One region of the Priestia sp. ABM2_011 genome, then DNA from elsewhere that is predicted to be linked to it. Evidence: predicted binding sites of a transcription regulator. Region 1 holds the regulator's gene; the other holds the start of a gene.
What was found. Region 1 encodes LexA, which represses DNA repair genes until DNA is damaged. Its sites were predicted from a motif close to CGAACATATGTTCG; they were not measured.
Positions count from the first base shown of each region.

Region 2: a site for LexA is predicted at 1,863-1,876, ahead of ACXAE4_RS18810 (Y-family DNA polymerase). Genes of this name have one in related genera too.

Region 1 is NZ_JBSWUB010000001.1:1,430,909-1,434,338, forward strand. It holds gene ACXAE4_RS07495 (magnesium transporter CorA family protein) at 1-609, opposite strand, end outside; gene lexA (transcriptional repressor LexA) at 819-1,436, opposite strand; gene yneA (cell division suppressor protein YneA) at 1,583-1,912, shown strand; partial or broken gene ACXAE4_RS07510 (YneB family resolvase-like protein) at 1,966-2,633, shown strand; gene ACXAE4_RS07515 (DUF896 domain-containing protein) at 2,703-2,933, shown strand; gene tkt (transketolase) at 3,101-3,430, shown strand, end outside.
Region 2 is NZ_JBSWUB010000001.1:3,523,950-3,527,379, forward strand. It holds gene ACXAE4_RS18800 (SMI1/KNR4 family protein) at 1-80, opposite strand, end outside; gene ACXAE4_RS18805 (YolD-like family protein) at 366-536, opposite strand; gene ACXAE4_RS18810 (Y-family DNA polymerase) at 550-1,815, opposite strand; gene ACXAE4_RS18815 (hypothetical protein) at 2,014-2,574, shown strand.

The DNA of each region.
Region 1 (3,430 bases):
ACGCGTCGCTTCTTTTTTGATGTGTTCGTTCAAAAATGGCGCGAGCTGTGAAAAAATATAATCCTGTACTTTGCTATAGCGATGATGTTCATAGGTAATGGTGGATCCATGCTCTTCAGCAAGCTTCGGTTCTAATACACGAAAATGATTCATGAATTCTAAAATGTCATCATAGGTGTAATGATTATGACTCATCTCAGTGCGAATGGTCATGACGCCAATTTCAAAAGGACATAAAAAAACATCCACAGACAGCACGTTGCTAGACACGGTGGTGGAGGAAGTTTGTAGCGTAACGGTATGGTCTATTTTTTTTGAAAATCGAAGCAAGCCTTCTTTTTCGCACGAATCAGGAAATAGAATACATTCAATGTAAGGAAGAAAATATTGATCCAAGCTATCATGAGATACGTAATACTGTTCTCCGTAGTATTCTTTTTCTACATGTTTGTTTTGAATGGAAAAAAACTCAAACATATTTGCTTCTAGTGCATGAACAAGCTGCTCTTTATTTTTTCGATCAAAGGAAAAAGGAAAAAGAAACATGTTCATTGCTTTGGTAGGCATAATAGTTTGAAATGGTTCTGTTTTCCTTGGTGTATTGGTCATAAACTACATCCTTCTTATAGTCGGTTGTATTTTTTTTGAGAGTCGAAAAAATGCAGACAGAAAGTAAAAGGTAAAACAGGCTTTATAAAAACCGCTCTACCTGCCTGTAATGATTCGACGTATCATTTATAATATGCCAATTTTTTTAGAAAACAAACGTAAAAAACCAACTAACATCATGATTAGTTGGTTTTACATACAGTGTGTGATTAGTGAATCGTGCGATATACACCAGTGACTTTTCCTAAAATCGTTACGTGGCGAAGAATAATAGGCGCCATCGTTGAATTTTCAGGCTGTAAACGAACGAAATTTTCTTCTTTAAAGAAACGTTTTACCGTTGCTTCGTTGTCCTCGGTCATAGCGACCACAATATCTCCGTTATTAGCAGTTTGCTGCTGACGTACGATTACCATATCGCCATCTAGAATACCTGCTTCAATCATACTTTCTCCCATAATTTCAAGCATAAATACATGATCATCTGGAGAAACGAATTTATCTGGAAGAGGGAAATATTCTTCCACATTTTCAACGGCTGTTATAGGAAGACCCGCTGTTACTTTACCGATAACAGGAACATTAATGACATTGCTTTTAGGGATGTTTACTTCGTCTAGTTGAAGAACTTCGATTGCTCTTGGTTTTGTTGGATCTCTGCGAATTAACCCTTTACTTTCTAAACGAGCTAAATGCCCGTGTACAGTGGAGCTAGAGGCTAATCCCACCGCTTCCCCAATCTCACGAACAGAAGGCGGATAACCTTTTAATTTTACTTCGTGCTTAATAAAATCTAGTATGTCTTGTTGACGTTTTGATAGCTTCATATTTTTCACCTCGATTTTAGCTATTCTTTAGGTGAATTATACCACGTGATGTGTCAATATACAAACATAAGTTCGAAGAATTCCATTGACAGAAACAAATGTTCTCAATAAAATAAGAACATATATTCTGATAGGGGGATCATAATATGCACCAATTCTTACATTCTATGAAACATTACGCTATTTTTTTTGCAGTTATCGCTGCACTTACATATGTATTGACGCTGGTTTTAGGAGCGGATAAAGTAGATTTAGACAAATATTCAACGGTTACTATTACAAAAGGAGATACGCTTTGGGACTTGTCCAACAAGTATCATAATCACCATCATTTGACCACCAATGAATTTGTCAAATGGGTTGAAGACGTCAATGATCTAAACTCAGACACTGCCCAGTCTTTATCTCCTGGAGATAAATTATATATTCCTGTTTTAAAAAAAGAGTTACATAATCAAGTGGCAATTGAACAGTAGTGTGTAACGGCCGTTCCTGAATATTGTTAGAAGCCGAAAAGGTCGTGATAAAAGTGGACGCCATTATTTATTGCCGTGTAAGTACGGATAAAAAAACCCAAGAAACATCTTTACAGCGCCAGCAAGAAGAATTAAAAAAGCTTGCTGATCTTCACCATCTAAACGTAAAAAAAGTCGTAATGGAAAAAGCAAGCGGATATGACGTAGACAGAGAGGGTATATTGGATGTTCTTCATACAATGAAAGAAGAAAAAATATCTGTGCTGCTCATTCAAGACGAAACGCGATTAGGCAGAGGAAATGCCCGAATTGCGCTTCTTCATGCTTTTCATAAAGAAAATGCTACGATCTATACGATTAGTCATCAAGGTCAGCTTCAGCTTTCAGAATCTGATTCGATGGTGTTAGATATTATTAGCTTAGTGGAAGAGCATCAGCGGAAATTACATAACGCTAAAATTAAAAGAGGAATGAAAAGAGCCGTAGAAAACGGTTATCGTCCGCAGCAAAATTTAAAAAATCAAGGAGTTAACTCAGGAAGAGAAAAAAAGAAGCGCCGATTGAAGAAATTGTCCGCCTTCGTCATAACGGCTTAACCTTTGCTGAAATTTCAGTTACGCTAAAAGGTTTTGGTTATAATATTTCAAAAGCAACGGTACATCGTCGCTATCAAGAGTATCAAGAGAGTGCTCAATCTCTTGATAAAACGAAAGAGATTTAGTAAGATGACTACATGTTGCCGGAACGGTTCGGTAATTTTAATTATTGATTATAAGGAGATAGGTTTTATATGCTATCAAAAGATAAACTTGCTCGTATTAATGCTCTTTCAAAAAAGGCAAAGGCTGAAGGTCTGACAGAATCTGAAGCGAAAGAACAGCAAGAGCTACGTCAGGAATATTTAAAAGTTTTCCGACAATCTATGACAAACCACCTCCATACGATTAAAGTTGTGGACGAGGAAGGTAAAGATGTTACGCCTAAGAAGTTAAAAGAGAGCAAAAAGAAGCGTCTTCACTAAGACGTTCTAGTAAAACTAGAGGGAGAGTTCCCTCTAGTTTTTTGTATATTTTTAATAAGGCACACAAAAACTGTAAAAGTGGAAATTTTTTTGGTTCAAGTATTGTACAAATAAGCAAATCATTAGTATGATAACATATGTACATAGTTTTGAAAGGAATGAAGAGTATGACACAACGTATTGAAGATCTTTCGATTGCAACAATTCGTACTTTATCAATCGATGCGATTGAGAAAGCAAATTCAGGTCACCCAGGTATGCCAATGGGAGCTGCTCCAATGGCATATACATTGTGGACAAAATTTATGAACATCAATCCAAAGAATCCAAACTGGTTCAACCGTGACCGCTTTGTATTATCAGCAGGACACGGATCGGCACTATTATACAGCTTGCTTCATTTAGCTGGATATGACTTATCAATTGAAGACCTTAAAAACTTCCGTCAATGGGGAAGCAAAACACCAGGTCATCCAGAGTTCGGTCATACAGCAGGT
Region 2 (3,430 bases), 2.1 Mb from region 1:
GCTGCTTCGTTAAGTGTTCCTACTGCTTCTGGCCGATTTATTCTCAACCACTGTTCAAATTCATGCCAAACCTGCTTCATTTTAAAAGCCCCCTTATATAACATTACTAAATGAATCTATGAAAATGATCCTGTACTTTTTAAGCTTATACTAATTATGTATGGAAATCTTATGTAAATAAACTGTTTTATTATTTTCTACTACATGAAACGAACATCGATGAGCTCGCTTAACCTCATTTTATTCGTTTAACTCAAATACGTCATCAATGAAAATAAATACAGTCTCCTAGAGAATCAACAAACTGAATGAATCCTGTCTCTGTTATACATTGGCCCTTCTTATAATAGGTAAGGTACACTTGTTTATTTGTATGTAAGCGCTTCAATCAAAGTGAAATTAATCTGTTCCATTTGCTCTTCTGTTAAAACAGGTTGAGCTACTTCTGCTTGCTTATTTATCATTTCCTTTAATCCTATGTATTGCTCTGGCATAGTGGCGAATGGACGCCATTTTTTCATTCCTCTAGATTCCATATCTTTTTCCTCCTTAAGCTTTATGGCCACCTATAAGGCCGTTTCGATAACGAGCTGTTGAATGAGGAAGGTGACTAGACGCACGTAGTACACTATTCTTTCCATAACGCAGCCGAATGTCATCAATCGTTTTGGCAAGAGCATAGGCTCTTTCACGCTGGTCAATGTCCTCAAATAAGCTCATTTGCTCCTCTTCTTGAATGCTTGTGTTCGATAAGGAAATGCCAATGGAGCGAATCGGCATGCCACTATCAAACGTATGTAAAATGGTTAAACAATACGGAAAGATATCCTGGCTTAAGTTCGAAGCTCTCCCCATTTTCTTTTGTCTGGAGAAGCCTCCACCTGTTTGTTTGCTGTAGCCAATGGATAAATGGATCGTTTGAGCCACCACTTGATGCATGCGTAAGCGAAAGCAAACGTCGTCCAATAGCTCTAACAGCAATAACTCCACTTCTTTTCGGTTTGTATAATCGCGAAATAGAATCTGACTCTTTCCAAAGGAACGAGAACTAGGAATGTACACATCAGAAATGCGACTGTAATCAATGCCATTCGCATGTTGGTGCAACTCTTCGCCTAGTATGCCAAATTCCTTTTGTAACATCTCTTTTGAAGAAAGAGCGAGTTCCTTTATGGAGTGAATGCCCAAACGATTTAAGCGCCTTTCCGTAGCAGACGAGATCCCCCAGAAATCCTTCATCGGATGAATGGACCACAACTTAAAGGGAATATCCTCATATCGCCAATAGGCAACTCCTGTTGGGCTGTTCTTGGCTTCATGATCTAAGCTCACCTTCGCCAGTAAGAGATTCGGACCGATACCTGCGGTAGCTGTCAGCCGTGTCTTGCGATAAATCTCGTTGATGATTTTATGGGCCAGTTCTTCTGGTGTTTGAGCGAATAAATGCAACGAAGCTGTCGCATCAATAAATAACTCATCAATGCTATACGCATGAAAGTCTTCAGGAGCCACATACTGTAACACCAAACTCGAAATATAGTTCGAAGCCTTGATATATCTCTCCATGGATGGATTCACCACATGGATATCTTTCCTTTTAGGAATGTCGAAAAGACGACTTCCTGTTTTGATCCCTTCTTTCTTTAATAAAGGTGTGGCAGCTAGCACAACCGATCCCGACCGTTTGATATCTCCTACCACCGCAAGCCTTGTTTTCAACGGATCTAATCCCCGTATGACAGAGGAAACCGAGGCAAAAAACGATTTCATGTCAATACAAATAATGACTCTGTTTGGTAGCTGTCCATCATCCATTAAAAGAACTCCTTAAATAAAAGAACGTTTGTTCTGTATATTATATACGAACAAACGTTCTTTATTCAATAAAAATTCTAAAGTTTTCCCGATTATTGCTATCACTTACAAAGAGTTTATTGGTACATTAAAAGGGTCAATGGTTGTATAACGTAAAAGTAAGGGTTTAAAAGGATTAAATACTAAAGGAGCTAGAAGTTGAAAAAAGAATATTTTGTGCAATATTCAGACCAAAGTATAATTGATAGTTTTGACTTTCCAGAAGATAAATTTGTATCTATTACTGTAGGGATTAGGGACATTAATCATGATCTGATCATCTCTTTAGTTCGAAAAATGTTTGGTTTGCCTGTTTTTTTTGTTTTAGACTCAATGCTCTCTGGACATGGAAAAGAAACATTGATTAAAAATAAAATTCCTTTTTATGAGCATTCATTAGATGGTGCTATTATTAAAGTTGATTCTGAAGAAAAATTGAGCCATGTTAGTGGATTAGCAGAAGAATTAGTTCATAATGGGCTGAGTATATTCATTTTCTACGGAGAAGGTATTGTAGAGCAGGATTTAATTCCTTTGAGACAATGGAATAAACCTATAGAATTTAAAAATGTCGATATAGATAAAGTCGATACATTTGTGGATGTGGAAGAGGTTGGATTTACGATATTCAGTAAGAGTGATCTATTTAACTCACCTGGAAAAGTCCAAAATTATATACCTCGTAGCTACTCACTTGATATTAATAGCAGCGATATTTAACATTTCTAAATTAAAAGGAGGAGGGTTCGTAGTCAATGAAGTATAACAAGTAATAAGAGTATACTAAAAATGTTAGCTATCATCCTTCTTTCTATAGATCTATTCTTTTATCTTTTAGCACTAAAGAGCCTATACGTTTTCTCTTCAAGGGTTTCGATCTATTTTCTGATATTTGTCCTTCACTTTATCTATTTATACATAGTCCTTATAACCATTAGCAAAACAAGGGAGTGTAAAGTCTTCTGGGGTGTAATTGGGCCATTCTTTATTGTACCTATAGCAATCGTTGGGTGGTTCACGTTCTTTTATACTAATAAAGTTGACTATTACTGATCTTAGTTCCCCTAAGTCTACCCAAAAACTTATTATTGGCTATTCTAATTGGAGTCTTGGAGAAACTAATCATTACTATGATTTTTATAAACAAACTGGAATTCCCTTTGGTGAAAAAACGAATAAATCAAGAACCTCTTCATGTTATGACACGAAATACGGGTATGAGCGATTTAAATGTTTTAGGAGCTCATGATGCACAATGGGGAAATGAACAAACAGTAACTTTCACATCTCCATATCTAAATAAGGAAAGTAACCTTGAATTTAAGAGTAAGTACTTTTTTCTACTTAAACAACAGAGTTGAGAAAAAGCCTGTATCTAAGAAGATACAGGCTTTTTCTTTTCTAGTTTAGTTACCATAAGTTTGATTATCGGAATCAAAAAACTTTTTTTGGATTTTAAGGTGAATATTTACTAAAAAAATATGTGAATATACAAAAATTAATATAAAATTAAGTCTGTCTAGGTAATGTTGGTAATGTTATAGACAGAGTTTATAAATTTAACATGGACACTGAG